DNA from 4 places in the Exiguobacterium sp. SH0S1 genome. Region 1 is predicted to be linked to each of the others. Evidence: riboswitches for the same ligand, from Rfam matches in the RefSeq annotation. Region 1 holds a riboswitch; each other region holds the start of a gene.
The links. A riboswitch is a leader RNA that binds a small molecule or an ion and turns the genes downstream of it on or off. The one in region 1 is predicted to bind thiamine pyrophosphate.
Positions count from the first base shown of each region.

Region 2: another riboswitch for thiamine pyrophosphate. It lies ahead of tenA (thiaminase II); the one in region 1 lies ahead of EVJ20_RS04005 (YkoF family thiamine/hydroxymethylpyrimidine-binding protein).
Region 3: another riboswitch for thiamine pyrophosphate. It lies ahead of thiT (energy-coupled thiamine transporter ThiT); the one in region 1 lies ahead of EVJ20_RS04005 (YkoF family thiamine/hydroxymethylpyrimidine-binding protein).
Region 4: another riboswitch for thiamine pyrophosphate. It lies ahead of thiW (energy coupling factor transporter S component ThiW); the one in region 1 lies ahead of EVJ20_RS04005 (YkoF family thiamine/hydroxymethylpyrimidine-binding protein).

Region 1 is NZ_SJVC01000001.1:785,200-790,208, forward strand. Features, by position in the region: gene EVJ20_RS03990 (energy-coupling factor transporter transmembrane component T family protein) at 1-91, opposite strand, end outside; gene EVJ20_RS03995 (ABC transporter ATP-binding protein) at 91-1,419, opposite strand; gene EVJ20_RS04000 (ECF transporter S component) at 1,412-1,987, opposite strand; gene EVJ20_RS04005 (YkoF family thiamine/hydroxymethylpyrimidine-binding protein) at 1,980-2,573, opposite strand; TPP riboswitch at 2,653-2,753, opposite strand; gene EVJ20_RS04010 (GTP-binding protein) at 2,819-4,012, opposite strand; gene EVJ20_RS04020 (hypothetical protein) at 4,348-4,614, opposite strand; gene EVJ20_RS04025 (SMP-30/gluconolactonase/LRE family protein) at 4,627-5,009, opposite strand, start outside.
Region 2 is NZ_SJVC01000005.1:88,280-93,288, forward strand. Features, by position in the region: gene EVJ20_RS12120 (SDR family oxidoreductase) at 1-292, opposite strand, end outside; gene thiE (thiamine phosphate synthase) at 316-987, opposite strand; gene thiD (bifunctional hydroxymethylpyrimidine kinase/phosphomethylpyrimidine kinase) at 926-1,756, opposite strand; gene thiM (hydroxyethylthiazole kinase) at 1,753-2,544, opposite strand; gene tenA (thiaminase II) at 2,541-3,215, opposite strand; TPP riboswitch at 3,297-3,401, opposite strand; gene pelG (exopolysaccharide Pel transporter PelG) at 3,463-4,911, opposite strand; gene pelF (GT4 family glycosyltransferase PelF) at 4,892-5,009, opposite strand, start outside.
Region 3 is NZ_SJVC01000001.1:366,308-371,316, reverse strand. Features, by position in the region: gene rpmB (50S ribosomal protein L28) at 210-398, shown strand; gene EVJ20_RS01830 (thiamine diphosphokinase) at 456-1,043, opposite strand; gene thiT (energy-coupled thiamine transporter ThiT) at 1,043-1,615, opposite strand; TPP riboswitch at 1,690-1,789, opposite strand; gene rpe (ribulose-phosphate 3-epimerase) at 1,809-2,465, opposite strand; gene rsgA (ribosome small subunit-dependent GTPase A) at 2,467-3,351, opposite strand; gene pknB (Stk1 family PASTA domain-containing Ser/Thr kinase) at 3,395-5,009, opposite strand, start outside.
Region 4 is NZ_SJVC01000005.1:129,841-134,849, forward strand. Features, by position in the region: gene EVJ20_RS12365 (DUF402 domain-containing protein) at 1-377, opposite strand, end outside; gene EVJ20_RS12370 (hypothetical protein) at 587-1,333, shown strand; gene EVJ20_RS12375 (aminoglycoside phosphotransferase family protein) at 1,334-2,302, opposite strand; gene EVJ20_RS12380 (hypothetical protein) at 2,347-2,667, shown strand; TPP riboswitch at 2,692-2,790, shown strand; gene thiW (energy coupling factor transporter S component ThiW) at 2,854-3,342, shown strand; gene EVJ20_RS12390 (GNAT family N-acetyltransferase) at 3,377-3,856, opposite strand; gene EVJ20_RS12395 (YcxB family protein) at 3,838-4,341, opposite strand; gene EVJ20_RS12400 (VOC family protein) at 4,435-4,833, shown strand; gene EVJ20_RS12405 (LTA synthase family protein) at 4,945-5,009, shown strand, end outside.

The DNA of each region.
Region 1 (5,009 bases):
GAGTCCACGGGTTGTACACGAAGGCGAGACCGAACATGAGACACGTCACGGTCAAGAACTTGATTGTCGGGTTCATCTCGTGAAACGTCATCAAAACGCCTCCGTCAACAGTCCGTGGGCCCGCAATAAGTCCGAGTCGTCCCAAATCGACGCATCGTACGGCCCACTCAAGTTCCCGTCACTCATCAAATAATACGTGCTCGCGGCACGGGCGAAACTGAGATCGTGCGTTACGAACAAGACCGTCTGCCCCGCACGGACTCGTTCAGCCATCAATGCATGGAGCGCTCGAAGTGATGCCTCGTCTTGACCGGCCGTCGGTTCATCAAACGCGAGCAGTTGTTTACCCGACAGAAGCATCACCCCGATGGCGAGTCTCCGTTTTTGACCGTGACTGAGTGAGAGTGGATGGGCGTCACGCAGACGTTCAAGCCCGAGGCGTGCCAACATGTCCTCGATTGAACGGTTATGTCCATATGCTAGTTCCCGCGACACGTCACTCGTCACAAACAAATGCGCCGGGGATTGCGGGACGAGCCCGACTTCACGGTGATGCCGCGCCAGGCTTTTTAGCCACGTCGATTTGCCGCTGCCGTTCCGACCGAGGATGGCGATCACATCCCCGGGGGCCACTGCGATTTTGCTCGCTGCAAGTTGAAACTTTTTGTGATTCACTTTCGGTATCTGAAATAATGTGTTTGTGCCCCGTGTCGTTTCAATCGGCGTAAATGTATAATCCGGTTGAACGACGAACGATCCATCGCCTGCGATCCTTCCGTTCACGAGTTCCAGGTGCCGGTCAAAGAAGTCGCCCCACATGTACGGACGATGCTCGATGACGACGATATTGACGTTCCGTGCGGACTTGTCGAGCCAGCGAACGAACCGACGTGCCGTCGCCGGGTCGAGGTGTGAGAGCGGCTCGTCGAGTAAGAGCCATTCCGGACATCCGATCAAGGCACAGGCGACGGCGATTTGCTGCTTCTCGCCCCCTGATAAATCATGGATGGTGCGGTGGCGATAATCGGACAAATGTAACTCGTGCAAAATCGCTGAGACACGGTCCATCATCTCGCTTCGGGCGACCGAAAAGTTTTCGAGCGTGAAAATCAGCTCTTCCTCTACCGTCTGCATGACGAACTGGCTGTCCGGGTCTTGAAACACCGTCCCGACGCGGCGATTCACCTCGCCAGGCCGATACGTGGCATAGGACCGACCGAATAGATGCAATCGCCCCGTCACAATCCCATCACAGTTGTCCGGGTAGAGCCGATTGAACAAGGCGAACAAAGTCGACTTCCCCGACCCGCTCGCCCCGGTGATGAGCGTCCTGCCGTCCTTAAGACGAAGTGTGATATCTGTCAATACGTCGCGTTCTTCTCCCGGGAAACGAAACGCCAGACGCTCGGTCTCAACCATGTGCCTTCCTCTGCCGGGTGACGGCATACCCTTCTAGCGCACCCGTTCGAAGCAACAAGTCGCTCAAAATCTTCCCGCCGATCCCTGCGATGAGCATCCCGCTCGTCGCCCGTAGTGCGAACATCAAAGCCACGTACGTCGGACTTAGCGCGCTGAGACCTCCCATGACGTACGTATATGCGAAACTCGTCACTGCCGCACCGAATCCGGCGAGCATGAGCACCCACAAGTCATACCGCTTATACCCGGTTAGTGCGAACGCCGCTTCGGCGCCGAGTCCTTGAATGATGCCGACGAGGATGATGCGCGGACCGATCGCATTGCCGATCATCATCTCGATCGACGCTGCGAGCACTTCCGACAAAAAGGCGGCGCCTGGCTTTCGAATGATGTAGGCGGTAATAATCGAGACGATGAACCAAATCCCAAAAATCCATTCATAGGCGATCGGCCCGATCAAGCCGGCCCACAAGTTCCCGACATGGACGAACGCCAAATAGACGACGGCAAAGACGACCGATAAAATCGACAACAAGACGATTTCTTTCAACTTCCATGAGTTAAGCATCAACGCGTCCCTCGTGTGACGGACTGTTCACACTGAACGTGACCGTCATGACGACGTGGCTCGTCTTCTCGCGAACACGGTTGAACGTCGCCTCATAAAACGCGAACACCGGCTCGATGTCTCCGTGAATTCCTGAGGCATAATGCATCGCGTCATTGAACACACCCCGTTCTTTCGCGAAATCGATCTCTTCATAGATGATGTCCATGTAATCATCATCACCGAGCGGGTAGAGCGCGAACTGTGAAGAGACGTATTGCGCACCTACCCGCCCGTTCACCGGCTCACTCGATACGTCGAGCAGATTGTCCCCGGCCGTGTCGCCCGGACATCCGGCCGAGAACGTCCCGCTCATCGACACATGCGCCCCTGTTCTCGTGGCGTGTGACAAGACTGCTTTCGCGACGTCAAACACGTGCTCGGCCCGACCGCGAATCACGGTCGACACATCGTCCGTGTGCCTCCAGACGTTGCTTAAATCAGTCTCTTTGAGTGCTCCTTTGATGACCGGTATGAACTCTGACGTCATCGGGCTTAGCGTAAAGCGGAACCCGACGATCGGGCTCGTTCCACATTGTTGATTCATGATGATTCCCCCCTTATTTGGTTACACAAAAAAGCCGCATCCATGAGAATGCGGCCACTTATCCAATCATCAATCCATCAGAAAAAGTGCCACACTTCCTCACGCCAGTATTACCTGGATCGAGTTATAAGGGATTGGAGCCATGCTCACATCTCAGCCGAAGCACCCCTAGTGTAGTCCAATGTATGCGGTTGTTCATGCAAGCAAAAGTATAGCCGTTCGATTCTGAATTGTAAACGGTTAAATCATGAAAACGTCGCGATCCCGTTTCCTGGAAGCGTATCCCGTAACGTTGTCCAGTCTGACGCCATCTCTTCGTCTGACAGTAGACAGGCGTCAAGTTCAAGCTCGACGCGCACTCGGTCCATTCGGTGACCGATCAAGACGAGCTCCGTCTGGCGGTCGCCGTACGGCTCGATGTAATCGGCCTCAAGCTCTGGTTCGGCGGCGAACATCTGCTTTCGTTCCGCGTCAGGAAGCGTCGCGAGCCAACGCCCGGCATGTTCGAGCGTCGACGCGTACCCCGCTTGGGAGAACAAGCACGCGATGTCGTTCCGTGAGGCGATCCATAAAAAACCTTTCGCCCGGACGACTTCTTCCGGGAACTGTTCGATCCACGCATGTAAACGCTCCGGGTGGAACGGACGGCGGCGGCGATAGACGAACGAACTGATGCCGTACTCTTCGGTTTCAGGGGTATGGTCGTCTGTCTCGAGCTCTTGGATCCATCCGGCGGCATGCATCGCCTGGTCGAAGTCGAACAAGTTCACGTCTAACAGGTCGGACAACAACACGTTCCCGTATGTGCTTGTCAAAAGTCGCGCCGCCGGGTTTAACGCGCGTAACAGACTTTCGATTTCGTGCAGTTCCGGTTCCGTGACCCGGTCCGCCTTGTTGAGGACGATGATGTCGGCAAACTCGACTTGATCGACGAGCAAGTCGACGACTTCCCTGACATCACCCGTGTCGACAGCCTGTTTCCGTTCATGCAGCGATTCGCCCGAGTTGAAGTCTTTTAAAAATCGATATGCGTCGACGACCGTCACCATCGCGTCAACATACACACGGCTCGTCAAGTCGATACCCAAGGCGTCATCCGCATATGTAAACGTCTGCGCGACCGGGATCGGTTCCGAGATGCCTGACGACTCGATGATGATGCCGTCGAGCTGTCGGTCGTTCGCAATCTCGCTGACCGCCTCGAGTAAATCTTCTCGCAACGTGCAGCAGATGCAACCGTTAGACAGCTCCACCAACTTCTCGTCCGTCCGTGAAAAACCTGCCCCGTCAATCAATCGCTCATCGATGTTCAGCTCGCTCATATCGTTGACGATGACGGCATATTTTTTACCATCCCGATTGTTCAACATATGATTGAGCAACGTCGTCTTGCCACTTCCTAAATATCCGGACAAGACTGTGATCGGAATTCGTTTCATGATGTATACCACCTTTAAATCGTAATCATTACTTTTTAGATAATGAACGGGATCACGTCCGTTGTCAACAAAAAAACACGCTCAAAAGGAGCGTGTTTTCTTGTTGACTAACATGATTGTTATCGCTCGTCCTTCGGGCGCCCACGCTTTCCGCAGGCAATCCCGGAGCCTCATCGCGACTCACGTCGCTACTGGGTCTCCGTTGGATTGCTTTCCTGCAGGAGTCGGGGCGCCATCGAACGAGCAACGCAAACGGTCGCCATCTAGCGGCCATTTGTCTTTTTCTGAGGCCTCGACGGCCGAAGAAAAAGCTCTGGATATGTTCTTCGTACCGGTTATTCTTCTAACGCTTTCCGTTCCGCCTCGGAGCGAGGATACGTGTTCGCCTGCCACTCGGCCCGGTAAATCGAATCGAGTTGCGTCAATCCGACCTCGTCATCATCCTTATCGGCATCCACACTCGGCGTCTCGTCCCACTTTGGTTCAAGATACGTATGGTCTTCTTTCCGAGCCCGGTCGTCCAATATCTTTTGAATCCCGACCCGAGCCACCGCCGCTAGTGCCAATCCGATTCCCGCTCGCACGAGCAATCGCTTCACCATAGCCGTCCCTCCTTAACGTCCAAACCGATAAAGTGGCATCCCTTTCACGTCCGTATCAATCTTGAAGACCGAACCCGCATCCGGATGAGCGGCGAGCGCCTCGTCGTCCATGCCTTCCCGTGCCGTCGTGATCGCCAATTGTTTTAAGTCATCCCCGATAAAACTACACGACGTGACGTTCGGCGCCGGGACGATGACTTCAAGCACTTTTTCACCCGTCTCCGGATTCCACCGCGTGACGCGCCCGCCTGCAAAGTGGGCAATCCATAAAAAGCCGTCTTCATCCGACGTCATACCGTCCGGGAACCCGTCCTCATTCTTGAAATCAATGACGACCTCACCTTCCCCGAGCGTGCCCGTTTTCAAATCGAACGGGAACTTGCGAACCGTCTCGG
Region 2 (5,009 bases), on a different contig from region 1:
CGACACTTTTCGCTGCACCGTCTAGGTCGATGAGTAACGTTTTGTCGGCTCCCGTGCTGCCGCCCGAACCGGCCGCGAACACGACTGCGTCCATGCCGCTCATCGCTTGCTTCAACGTCTCAACGTCACCTTCTAAGTCTCCGAGAACCACCTGATAGCCGTTCGCTTTGAACTCGTCTAGCTGCTCTTGTTTCCGCACCATCGCGGTGACTTCGTGCTTCCCATCCTGCTTCAATCGTTCTACGAGTTGCTTTCCAATCTGTCCATTCGCTCCAATTACAAATACGTTCATCTGTCTTCCTCCTCAAATAAAATTCAGAGACAAGCGAAACGCCGTGTGGCCATGGCCACGTCCGGTGCAGAAGCAATGGCCGAGATGACAGCTACGCCGTCAGCCCCGTCACGTCGAATCGCTTCGACGTGTTCAGGCATGATTCCACCAATCCCCACGATTGGCAAATGCTGAAACCGGGCTCGCACTTGCCGAATGAGCATCGTTCCATTCACTTCGGCCGCGTCTTGTTTCGACACAGTCGGATGAATCGGTCCAATTCCGACATAATCGGCGTATCTCGAAGCCGTTGCGGCTTGCTCGATCGAGTGGACCGAGACACCGAGCCACTTCTTTGAACCGATTCGCCGACGAACGACTTCGGCTGCTGCGTCCTCTTGTCCGACATGAACTCCGTCCGCATCGAGTTTGATTGCCAGCTCGACGTCATCGTTGACGATGAACGGGACACGGTACTGTCGACAAAGTGTATGCAACGCTCGTGCCATCGCTTCTTTTTTATCCCCATACAGTGGCTCTTTACCTTTTTCGCGAAATTGAAAACATGTCACACCACATTGAAGCGCCGTTTCGACCGTCTGAACGAGATCAAACGTATCCGCTGTGCCGCAGATGAAGTAGAGCTTTAACCGCTCAACGATAGGCGATGGATTCAATGGAAACCACCTCCTTCGGGTGCTTGTTATACGCCCAATGATTTGTCGGTCCATGCCCGCTGCCGATTTGTAATCCGTGGGCGATGGCACTATGGATGAACTGTTTCGCCTTCTGCGCGGCTTCCGTAACGGTATGCCCGTTCGCGAGCTCCGCTGTTAGCGCAGCCGAAAACGTGCAGCCGGTCCCGTGCGTATCTTTCGTCAGCAACCGTGGTGTCACCATTCGAAACGTATCGGTCTTCGTCATGACTAGGTCTTCGGCGAGAGGACCGTCCAAATGACCGCCTTTCAACATGACGACGTTTGCCCCGTAAGACAACAAGCGCTCAGCTGCTTTCATACGATCAGTGAACGTACAAATCGTCAAGCCGGTCAACACTTCAGCTTCAGGGATATTTGGCGTGACGACCGTCGCCATCGGTAACAGCCTCGTCCGTAGCGCGGTGACGGCGTCCCGTTCAAGCAAGGTCGCACCGCCTTTAGCGATCATGACCGGATCGACGACGACATTTTGAAATCGATGCTGCTCGATTGCGTCCGCCACGACGTCAATCAACTCACGATTGAACAGCATCCCGGTCTTGCACGCCGAGATGATAAAGTCTGATCCGACTGCATCGAGCTGGCGTGCGACGAGGTCGGCGGAGACGGCTTCGACACCGTGCACGCCACGCGTGTTTTGAGCCGTCACCGCGGTCACGACACTCGTGCCAAATACGCCTAATTCTTGAAACGTTTTCAAATCGGCTTGGATTCCGGCTCCCCCGCCAGAGTCCGAACCGGCGATGGTCAAGACTTGAGGCCTCATCGCGCGAACACCTCGATTCGGTCGCTCGGCAGGTCAGTTGACGTCATGGTAGCGAGCGCGTTGAGAAAGTGGATTGGGAAATCCCCCGGACCCGTCGCTGCTTCACTCGCCAACTCGCCGCATCGTGCATATCCGGTGAGCGCGGTCGAGGTTGCCGTCATCACGTCCGGTTCAACAGCAAGGAACGCACCGACGACCGCACTGAGTAGACAGCCGGTGCCTGTCGTCTCTGTCATGAGCGGATGACCGCCCAAAATCTCTAGCGTGACCGTACCATCGCTCACGAAATCCGTCGCCCCGGTAATCACGACAACACAGCTATATCGGTTCGCTGCTCGTTCAGCGAGTTGTTGCGGATGATGTGTGCCGCTTCCGGCGTCGACCCCTTTCGTCGTCCAACCGGCATCGACAAGCGTGGCGACTTCCCCGGCGTTCCCACGGATGACCGTGACGCGGACGTCTCGCAAAATCCGTTCGACGACGTCGCGGCGGAACGGTGTCGCCCCGACACCGACCGGGTCTAGGACGACAGGGCGGCCCGACTGATTCGCGGCTTGTCCGGCGCGGATCATCGTCGCCTCGGTCATTGCGTCAAGCGTCCCGATGTTCAAGACGAGGGCATCGCTCACGGTCGCCATGTCTGCCACTTCTTCGATCGCATCAGCCATGACCGGGGACGCACCGATGGCGAGCAACCCGTTGGCCGAGAAGTTGGCGACGACGGTGTTCGTAATGTTATGGACGAGCGGTCGCTTCAACCGGACGGCTTCCCATAGATCCGGCCTCATTGTCCCACCTCAAGCGGCAGTTCCCACGATTCGAGTGTCCAGGCCATCTCCCAAAACGCGAGCTCATAGTAGCAACTTTTCAAAAACAGTTGCTGATAGCGAATCCGTTCTGACTCCGTCGCTTGTCCCGCCAATTCGTCAAGTCGCTCGATCTGCTCTTCGACGAGTTCACGGAACCATTCCGAACCGTACGTCGCAATCCAAACAGAATAGATCGGATGGTCTGGCTCTGCGTCCTTCAAGCGCTCCCCGATCTCGTAATACACCCAGTAGCATGGAAGAATCGCCGCGAGCACGTCTCCGAGCGTCGGGCCGGCTTGTTGCATATGGAGCGCGTATGCATAAGCCGTCGGAGCTGGTTCGAACGTCGTCCACTCCATGTCACTCACCTCGAGCATCGTAAAAAATTCCCGATGCAACTCGTGCTCCGCCTCGATCGTGTGGAGGGCGTGCGTCAAAAATCGGCTCGCCAGCTCCATCGTCGGGGCAAGTGTAGCGCCCTTCGCCTGTACTTTCGAAAATTGATTCAAGTAGTACGAGTCTTGCATCACGTAATGCCGAAACTTCGCCTCGTCGAGCGTCCCGTCTCCGAGCGCGCGGACGAACGGATGGTGGAAACTCGCCTCAAACAAGGCGTTGGCCTCTTGGCGGATGTGTGCGGTAAATGTCATCGTATTCTCCTCCTTTGTATGAAAAAAGACGCCGCCTCCCATAACGGAAGCGGCGTCGGCCATACACAAAGAGTGTGAGAAAGGACGTTTCGCCCACTTCCCTCCGCTAGCGTGAACTAGATCAGGTTCAAAGGGTCTGGACCTTGTCCATCTCAGCCGCGTCAAGCGACTCCCCTAGTGGCAAACATTATGAAATTCGGTCATCTTCGACCACATCATATCAATCTTTTTGAAAAATGCAAACCCTTTAACGCGAGAAGCGACGGTTGAGCGCGGTCCCAAAATGCGAGAACCGTTCCGTCCCGAGCTTACGACGGTTCGAGGCCGCGAACACGTAATAATCGACCTTCCCCATAAAATAAATCAAGCGCAGTCCTGCGATAAAGAACGTGATGGTCGTGCTGATCGCAAAGCCGACCCCATACCAATCGATCCCGCGCGATAGTAACGACAACGTGAACAAGGCGTTCAATGTGAAGAACGATAGGTTGACGAACAACGCACCACGCCGGTCCTCAAAATAAAGCAAGAGCAGCGTCAGTACGAGAATCATCGCGTTCGCGAACGCGGCGAGCGTCGTCATCCGGAAAATTTGACCGACTTCTTCCGGGACACCAATCCAACCGACGAACACACCCGCCATCAGGATCGCGAACAAGGTGACAACACCTTGACTTCGCCCAAGTCGGATCAATTCATTTTTCAACACCGTCGTCATCGTCTGCTTCGCCTTCTCAATTTGGTGTAACGCCCCGCCATAATTGATCAAGCCGTAAAACGTTCGGTAGCGCTCGTAAAACCTTGTCTCGACAGCGACGACGAACAAGAGCTGGGTCGGGATGATCGTCAAGTACGACCAGAACACAGCCGTGTCATAATACGGATTGAACACGAACGAATCGGCAATCACCATGCGACCTTCACCAAACCAAATGATGAAGTTGGTCACCCAGATCCCAAGCACGTATAACACACCAATCGCGAACAAGTCCGGATACTTATCAAAGTACCGGAAGTATGAAAACTCTCGCGTCGCATACCTGAGCGGAAACGTCCGAAGCATCGCGAAGAATAGCCCGAACAGCGTCACGACCATCCCAACGGTAAAGCCAAACAGAAGCTCGAGGCTCGATGGGTTGACCATGAGACGACTGATCAAATAGACGCTCGCGACTGAAATAACCCCGCCTAGCAAGAAGCTGTAAGCGACCGCTTGATAAAATTTGGCGGCGCTCAAGAACAAGAACATGACCCAGATGACGTTGATGGTCATGAATAAGACGAACAGGACGAGCTTATAGGCGAAACTGAGCGGTGAAATCAGCCAAAACACGCTATACATGACGACGGCAGCGAGAATCGTCACTTTTAACATGCCGGTGAAGACAGGAAAGATCTCATGGGCTTTCTTTTCATAAAACAAATCGGCCACGTATCGCGTGACGACGAGCTGCTGAAAACTAAATAGAATTTGCGAGAAAATGAACGCGTAAGACACGGATAGCATAAACAGTGTCCGTTCCTCGAGTGACAACATCGGCATCTGAAACGCCAACCATTGAATCGTACCGACAACGAGGATGACGATCAGCCAAGGGCCCGATGTGACGAGACCGGAAAACGTGTACGCCTTCAGTCTTGAAGAGTAATAGTCTTCTTGAAACAGCTTTTGTAACTTAAACCCGATGCCCGCCATACTGTTCCCTCCTCGCTTCATAGATGGCTTTATAGCGGTCGACGAACTGTTGCAATCGATAATACTGACGGACACGCTCGCGGCCGTTTTTACCGAAG
Region 3 (5,009 bases), 420 kb from region 1:
CTACAATAAGTACCTAGTTATTAAAAGGACATGCCCCTAAACTCGGTCAATTGTAACCGCAACCCTCATTCATTATTAAAATCCTCATCCGTAATGTCAAGTTTTTTTCTTGTCATCCGGTTATTTTCTAGTTGCATCGTGAAAAAACCCATGCTAATATAAACGAGTGTCTATTAGGACGAACCCACATAAAAAAGGAGGGGAAACGCATGGCACGTAAATGCTACGTAACAGGTAAGTCACCTAAGTCAGGTAACAACCGTTCGCACGCACTCAACAAGACAAAACGTACTTGGGGTGTAAACGTACAAAAAGTTCGCATTCTCGTTGACGGTAAACCTAAACGAGTTTGGGTTTCAGCTCGCGCTCTTAAATCAGGTCTCGTTGAACGCGTATAATTACCATACACGAACGAAATAAATCCCAGCGGCATGCGCCGATGGGATTTTTTTTGTTTATTTCTTTATATACATAATCAAGACGTTGCCGCTATGAACGAGCAAATCCGCCTCTTCCGCCGACCACTCGTTTGAGATCGTCAGCGCCTCATGGCTGACGACGTCATGGTTCTCGAGCGGGTACTTGACGCCACGAATCGAGACCGAGGCCCGTTTCCAAGGTACGAGCGACAAGTAATGGTCAGGACGACGCGGGAGACGATAGTCCCCTTTTCCGACGAGGCGCACTTCTTGCCCGTCTGCGAACAACCGCATCTCGGGGTACGCCTCGAGCAGACCGACGTTGCTGAGCGTCATATCGAGTCTGCCCCCGAGTGCACCGTACACGTCGATCACGTCCGCCCCTTTCCCTCGTGCCGCCTCGAGAGCGATCTCAAGGTCGGTCACGTCTTTTTCAGACGGATAACGGACAGCTTCCTCCGGCACGGTGCCTGTGAACGAATCAAAGTCACCGACGAGCAGGTCCGGCTTCATCCCACGGTCGAGCAGCGTATGATAGCCGCCGTCGACGCCGATGACGTAATCGGCGTTCCGAGGAAGCTCAGGGACCGCTTCCGGGCTCGCAGCCACAATCAAGACACGCATTATCTGATGTCCCGTGTCGCGAGCGTCGCGAAACGCGGCGCCGACGTGAACAAGAGCACGATCACGACCGCCGAGACGAGGAACGACGGCAACATATACGTCAAGTTATAGCCGAGCGAGTACAAGACGACCGGTCCTTCCGCATACTCGGCGAAGAAGACGATGCCGGAGACGACGTGCGCAACGTAGCGGAGCGCCGAGCCGATCAACGCCCCGAGAATCAAATAGAACGTGAGCGTTTTCTTGGCGCCGTCTTTTGCCGACTGTTTGACTTGCCCGGCGAAGATGCCGGCGACTCCGACGAGGCCGTAGGCGACCGTGTAGTCGAGTAAAAACTGGACCGGCGTGAAGATATAGGCCCCAAATAACAGTTGTAGCGTCCCGACGAGCGCGCCTGTCGCGAGTCCGCCTCTCAATCCATGCCGATAAGCCATCACGAGAATCGGCAGCATCGCCAAGCTGACTGCTCCGCCTTGCGGCAACCGATATGGGATGAGCATGTCAAAGATCAGTCCGAGCGAGGCGAACAGCGAGATTTCAATGAGCGCCTGTAGTTTTAAACGTTGTTTCATCTTATTCCCTCCTTGATATGAGTGAACGACAAAAAGCAGCATGACGTAAACGCCATGCTGCTATCGTGTAGCAACGTGCATTTTCGCCACATCCCTACGTCCGTGTGAACGGAACAGGTTCAAAGGGTTAGCTCATGCCTCTCAGCCACAGATGTGACACCCCTTGCGACAATATTTGTTGTTCTACAGACGATTATACACGAGACGCGTTGCGAATGCTATCGATTGCGTCTTTATAGCTCGGTTCGTTATAGATGGCTGAACCGGCAACGAGGACGTCGGCACCTGCGTCGATACAAAGTTTTGCCGTCGCAGGATTTACCCCGCCATCGATCTCGATCTCGAAGTCGAGACGACGCGCTTGGCGCATCTCGCTGAGCGCCGCAATCTTCGGGACGACCGCTTCGATGAACGCTTGGCCGCCAAAGCCAGGGTTCACGGTCATGAGCAACACCATATCGACATCACCGAGCACGTGCTCGATTGATGACAACGGCGTATGTGGGTTCAAGACGACACCACACTTGGCGCCGGCTCCTTTGATTTGTTGCAATACGCGATGCAAATGGTTTGTCGCCTCGACATGGACCGTGACGATATCGGCGCCTGCTTGAACGAAGTCCTCGACGAACCGTTCCGGTTGGTCGATCATCAAATGGACGTCTAATACCATGTCCGACTTGTCACGCAAACTTTTGAGTACCGGCAGTCCAATCGAGATGTTCGGCACGAACTGACCGTCCATGACGTCAAAATGAATGTAATCGGCCCCTGCTTCTTGGACCGCTTTGACCTCTGCCTCAAGGTTGGCAAAATCGGCCGACAGGATCGATGGTGCGATTTTAATCATGTTAGTACCTCCGTTGTCTATCTTTTAATTCCTCCATAAACGTAACATAGTTCGCATAGCGGGTGGAAGCGATTTCTCCGGCCTCGACCGCCGCTTTGACGGCACAACCTGGCTCGTTCAAATGGGCGCAACCACGGAATTTACAGTCATCGTGCCGCAAGACGAATTCAGGGAAACACCAACGCATCTCCTCGACTTCAAGTTCTTCCGGGAACTCAAGACTCGAGAATCCAGGTGTATCGGCGACGAACCCGTCCGCGAGTGTGATGAGCGTGACGTGACGCGTCGTATGCTTCCCGCGGCCAAGCGCTTTCGAAATCTTACCAGTCGCGAGTTCAAGCTCCGGTGCGACCGCGTTCAGCAACGAACTCTTCCCGACGCCGGTCTGTCCGGCGAATACGCTCGTCTTGTCTTTGAACGCGCTGCGGATGAGCTCGATCCCAGCTCCGTCTTCGGTCGACGTCTCAATGACTTGATAGCCGATCGAACGGTATAGCGCTGCCGCCGCACTAATTTTTTCCTTTTCAGCTTCTAGCAACAAGTCCATCTTCGTCAACACGATGATCGGGTGAACTTGCTTCGATTCGATCAAAATGAGAAAGCGGTCAAGCAAATGAAACGAGAATGCCGGCTCTTTCACGGAAAAGAGCAGAAACGCCTGATCGATGTTGGCGATCGGCGGGCGGACGAGATGGTTCGACCGCTCATCGACAGCCATGATGTAGCCGGTCCCGTCCCCTTGGTCTTGAATATCGACGTCGTCCCCGACGACGGGCGAAATGTTTCGGTTCCGGAAGTTTCCCCGGGCGCGACATCTGATTTCAACTTTCGTTTCGGTCATGACATCATAAAACCCACCTTGCAAGCGAATAATCGTTCCTTTCATCCTGTTTCCTCCTTAGAAAAGAGGTGACGCGCACGCCACCTCTTCATTGTGAATCTTTTGCTTGGGCGTATGTCACCGTATCGGTCCGAACGACTTCACCCTCGACTTCAATCGTCGCGGTACCGACTTCGTCCGGAGCAATGACGAGCGTATAGGAATACGTCGTCGTTTCTGTGATCATATCACGCAACACTTCGATCTCACCACGGGCATCGACGGTACGAATGACGACTTCGACCGGCTCCGCCTCTTCACCCTCTGCCGGCGGTTCGATTTCGACGTCCACTTCCCGCTCGATCGAGATGTCGGTCGGCTCGACTCCTTGTGAGACGATGACCGTCAGTTCCGTTCCCGGATCGACCGCCGTCCCTGACGTCGGCAGTTGACGAATGATTTGATTCGCTGGGATACTCGTCGAATACTCATCGCGTTTCACGATTTTCAAGTTGTTTTGCTCGGCATAAGTTGACGCCTCTTCGAACGTATAGCCCGTCAAATTAGCAAGCTCGATTTTATTGCTGCCGGTCGAGACGACGAGCGTGACCGTCTCTTCCGACGCGATGACTTCTTCACCTGGCGTGATCGATTGCGAAATCACATCTCCGCTGTCGACCGTTTCGGACGCTTCGGATTGGATTTCAATATCTGTGAAATCAAGATCTTTCAACGTTCGTTCCGCTGCTGTTTGAGACAACCCTTCGACGTCAGGCATCTCGACCGTCTCTTTCCCAGCAGACACGACGATGGTGACGACCGTTCCACGCTTCGGCTTCCGTCCAGGTTGCGGGTTTTGCGAAATCACGTCGCCTTCAGACACGTTGTCACTCACTCGGTCCGTCGTCTCAACGACGAATCCGGATGCTTCCAGTTCAGTCGTCGCATCACCGACGCTCATACCGACGACATCAGGCACGACGGCACGTGACATTTCATCTGCAACCACATACGCGGCAACCCCGCCACCAATCAATAGAAGCACGAGCACTAGCCAGAGCCACCACTTCTTTTTCTTTTGTTTCTTCGGCGTCGCTGATTCCGGCTCGACTGCAGCTGCCGGCTGCTTGACGACTTCTTTCGGTTCTTCCGGGACGACAGGCGCCATGACGAGCGTCTGATCAAACTCGTCTTGTTCTGTCGGCATCCGTTTCGGTTCGTCCGCGCGGTCTGGGCTGAGCGACGTCAAGCAGTCTTTTTTAAAAGCAGCGACCGAGGCATGTCGTGCCCCCGGCGATTTGGCGAGCGCCTGCATAATACAGTTCTCAAGCGCTTGCGGAATTTTAGGGTTCAAGTCGAGCGGTCGGATCGGATCATCTTGCAAATGTTGCAACGCGACCGCGACCGGCGTCTCACCGATGAACGGGACTCGTCCTGTCACAAGTTCGTACAGCACCGCACCGAGCGAATAAATGTCTGACTTCTCATCGGCAAACTTGCCACGCGCTTGTTCCGGAGAGAAGTAGTGGACCGACCCGAGGACTGACATCGTATGGGTCAGCGTCGCGTTCGACATGGCCACGGCAATCCCGAAATCGGTCACTTTGACGTTCCCGTTTTGGTCGATCATCATGTTTTGCGGTTTGATATCCCGATGAATGATGCGATGGGCATGGGCATGATCGATCGCATCACAGATCTGTCCCATGATCCGTAACGCTTCC
Region 4 (5,009 bases), on a different contig from region 1:
TCGTCTTTACGGACGACGTCACCGTTCGGGAAGATGAGGATGTCGAGCAGGAGGTCATCCATGTACGGAATCCCATCCTCATACCCGATCCCCTCGACGATATCGATGTACCATTGGACGATGTTGCCCCGGTCATCGAACATGACGGTCACCCCGAACGGTTCATGTTCTGAGAAGTACTGGAGCCACGCGTAACCTGCGTCGGCGACGATGAACTCCTTTCCTTGATGCATCTTATATTGTGGGGCTCGGACGGCGTCAATTTGAAAGAGGGCGACGGTGCCCGAGAAGCGATCGTCCCGCACCTCCATTTGTGCGTATCGATTTTTTAATATGCGTTCCCAATCACGACGATTGGCAAATTTTCGTTTTGGCATCTCTCTCTCTCCTTTAAATCAGTTTCCTAAATGTGTTCGCCAAAAGTCGACATTCCCCTGTTCAATCGTACAGATTGTGTGGATTGAACCAGACGAGGTAGCGATTCCATTTGCCCTAGATGAGAAAGTATCCAGGTTCTCATCCTATTTCATACATGCTACGCTAATGTAAAATAGGGAAATAATGTAACTTACTAGGGGGTTGTTTTATGAAACGATTAGGACTACTTGGCTTAAGCGCGTTCTTGCTGACAGGTTGTACCGATCAAGCCGAGCAACCAATCGTCTCTCCTGATATGAACGAACAAGATGAAGAAGCGACGATCGAATGGACACGAGAAGATTTCAAAGACGTCTTTGACCAACACGAGACTGCCCAAGACTTGTTAGCAGCGCTCGAAACCCAAGGGCTAACACCGTTCCGTGAGACGTTCGAACGCGTCGTCATCGCCGGGGACGGGATCCATCATACATACGCCGATATTTATCCGTTCAAGCTCGACGACGGCACGTACGCGACCGTCTATGAGAATGAAGACGGTGAGATCGCCAACGGTCCCGAGTCGGTCGCACCACTCTTTTGGCAAGAAGAGTCGTTCACGCAATTCGTTGAGGAGATTGAGAAGCGCAAATACGGGACGAGTGCCCCCCCGACCGACGTCACATTGACGCAAGACGAGTTTCAATCGATTTACGACCGCCATGCCTACACGTCAGCGCTCATCGTCGAGCTCGACGAATGGGGAGTTCAAGTCGCACGCGACCCAATCGAGAACGTCATCATTGCCGGGAACGGCGTCAAGGAAGTGACGGCCGACTTGATCGTCTTTGAGATCGAAAACGGCTACGCTATCGTCTACGACCAAGACGGTGAGATTTTGAAAGCACCGGAGTCGATCGCCCAGCTGTTTTGGAACGAGACGGATTATGAAAACCTGCTCGAGAAGAACGAGTGATCACGTACCGCGACGTTTCAAGTCCCGATACTCGAGGAACAAGTTGAGCCATTGGGCCGGTTTATCGGCTGACTCGGACGGATCATACCGATAGTTGGTCACATATACATGCCACGACAGCGCCCGATACACGCAACCGAGCTCTTCAGCGATCAACAAATGGCGCCATAGCACGTCCCGAGGCGCTACACCTTCCCACTCAGCCAAGTAGACGGTACGCATCTTCTGAATCTGTTCATACCATGCGACTTCATCGTCTTCTGGCAACAAGTCGTAGAGCGCGTTCCAAAACACACGGACGCTGAAGAACGGATGGGTGACGGTCGCATCGCCCCAATCGAGAATACATAAGTCATCCGTCTGTTTGCGCCAAAAGATGTTGCCGCCATGTAAGTCGCCGTGCTCGAGACTCATCGGCACCCCAGTCGCGAGCTCGTCGCACATGGTGAGGAGTTTGTCTTGGAGCGCCAGCACCGCCTCTGCCTTATCTCGATCTAACCCCGTACATAACTCGGGTAAATACGTCCGTATCTCTTCTTTTAGACGAGCCGGACGCCGGTCCGGGATACCGTAGGCCAAAAGCGTATCCGTGTAATTCGCTTCTTTTCTCTGTAGTTTCGCATATTGACGCACAGCCGCTTTGTACCGACTGTGCTTGGGGTATTCACGAAGTGCATCCCCGCCGATGTCTCGCATAAGTAGCCAGTTGCGTGTCGCGGCAATGGCGATGACCTCCGGGACGAGTCCCGGATGCCGTTCGGCTAGATGCATCGACAGTTCAGCCTCGCCACCACTGATTGCTGTCACCGCCTTGGCGTAGTAACGGTCTGCTCCGTACTCTCCATACATCAAGTATGTCAAGTCGGTATCTTTCACAACCCGCCACGTCACGCCTGGCACATGGCCATCGAGCCAGTGCTCGAACTGTTCACGGTAAGACTCGTCACGCCATGGGATCGCATCCCTCACTGACCTCACTTCCTTTCACCACACTTCGTTTAGGAGGAAATAATATGGACGTTGTCTATTATTCATACCCGGTCGATGCGCTACTCTATATGTATTTAGGTGCGACGGCTGTCTTCAGCTTCATAATTGGTCTAGTCGTTCGCCGCGTGTCGAGGCGTCCAGATATCAGCTTTTGGACGACGATCGTGCTCAGCTTTGTCGGACTATGTCTTTCACTCGGCTGGTTCCGTAACGCCTCGGTCACCGTATTTATGGGTACACTCCCGTGGGTCATCAATCTCGTGTTTTCCCTGTTTTTATACGCCCTGTATAGCGGTATCATTTATTTCATCTTCCGACCGCGAAAAATTGAGGCAACAAAATAACGTTATGCTATACTCAAACCAATAAACGACCACTAGGGGAGCCTTCGGGCTGAGACGGCAACTGCCGGACCCTTCGAACCTGATCTGGCTCATACCAGCGTAGGGAAGTGGCTTGGATACGTCTGTCTGTCCACGCCACTTTTCCACTTGGAGAAGTGGCGTTTTCATTTTGAAAGGAGACACTACATGCGTATTCAACAACTCACTTGGATGGCGATGCTCATCGCCATCGCCATCATCGGCTCCCTGTTCATCTCCATCCCGACCGGTGTCGCCCGGGCCTATCCGGTGCAACATATGGTGAACGTCATCGCCGCCGTCACCGTCGGTCCGATTGGTGCCGTCCTCGTCGCGTTCGTGACCGGACTCGTCCGTGTCATGACCGGGACCGGGTCGTTGCTCGCCTTCCCAGGTGGTATGATCGGCGCCTTGCTTGCCGGACTATTTTACGTGCGGACGAACCGGGTCGCTTTCGCTGCGCTCGGTGAAGTCATCGGGACGGGCGTCATTGCCTCGCTCATCGCCGTCCCGTACGCGAAAATCTTAATGGGTTCTGAGTTTGGGGCGCTGTTCTTCTTCCCGGCCTTCCTCGCCTCGAGCGTGACCGGAGCCATCCTCGGCTGGATCGTCTTGGCGCGGGTCAAACAGTTGCGTCCACTCACGGTGAAGCGATAATTGAACAACAACCACCAAAACAGGGACGGCCGACTTAGGAAGGCTGTCCCTGCTTCACGTGATACACCCAAATCTCTTCCCCGTTCGCTTCATCAATCAAGCCACTGTCCTCAAATCCGCCCTTCGCATAAAACCGTTTCGCTGGTTCGTTCGTCGGATGGAGACTGAGGATGATGTCATCGACATCAAATCGCTCTTGCATCCACTCAATCGCAAGTTGCAAAAATGTTGACCCGATGCCTTTCCCTTGCTCATCCATATCAATCATAAAGCGGTCGAGCCAGACGTAACGCTCCACCTTGTTCTCGGCCCCGACCATCATGAAGCCGACCGGTTGATTGTCTCGACAGAGCGCGTAGCACGTCCACGCGTACTTGACGTCGACGTCCATCTCGCGGAGCGATTCCGCGTTCGTTTCGATAAAGCGGGCCTGACCAGGTGCGACGGTCAAGGCGACGACCGCATCCAAGTTCGTCTCATCAATCGGTTGAATCGTCAACGCATCGGTAGCCATCGTTGTACCTCCTCCATGTCCTGCCCGCGTTTCGGCAAGATGTAGGCGCTGACCGACGAGTTATACAAATACACATAATCGGCTTCCTCGACGACTTCCTTGATGCCGCTCCATGAGACTTTCGTCTCCCCGAACGCATTTTTGTCACGAAGACCGTCTTCATCCAGATCCATCGTATGCGGGCCGATCATGCCTTCATTGCTTCGTTCTTGAATCATCCGCTTCGTCTGTTTTCGGATATGCCGTTCAAAATACTTCGGATAATACAGAAACCAGATGAGGCTGATGACGCCATACACCCCAAACAACCACCAGCTCGTATCTTGAAACAATGTCGCGAACGTCAAAGCGCCACCACTTAAAATGATGACGGGCCCGATGATGCGCTGCAGGAATAGCATCCTCTTTCCTATCTTTGAACGTCTAATATGACTCAAGTTGAAGTGAATGTAGTCTTCTTCCGTCAATTCGTATTGGATTTCCATATGTATCCCTCCTCGGTGTCGTATACGTCTTCGTTCAAGAAAAGTTCCGCTTCAGGCTCCTATTCGCTAAAATGAAAGCAAAGGAGTGACACGATGAAACAAATCCACCATCTCTGTATCCAAACGCCCGACTATGCGGCGTCAAAGCAATTTTATGAAACGCTCGGTTTTGAGCTCGTCCAAGAGTCACCCAACTTCCATACCCGGGCGTTCAACAGTTGGCTCAAGCTCGGCGACTTCTATATCGAACTCCAGACGGCGAAGACCGACGAGACGTTATCGCCGTATTCGAAACATGCGGCCGGACCCGTTCACTTCGCCTTGTACGTCGATGACCTTCAAGCGGAAGTCCGTCGGCTCGAGGCGCTCGGTGTCACGTTCTTGCCGAAACATGGCGGCAACATCTACTTCGTCGTCGACGGACATTTGAGCAAACTAAAAGCCCCGGAAGGCACGATCATCGAGCTTCGGGACACGTTTTTGATCAAGTGAGGCGCTCGCCTCGCTTTTTTCGTCCGTATCGCACACCCCCATGTTTCCCGCCACTTGCGAACAGGTACATGAAAAAGAATACAACGTGTACGTACCGTTTGGAGGCTATTTATGAAATATCTTGATTATTGGAGTTATCTGTCACTATCACTTGCCAAACTATTTTTATTCAGCGT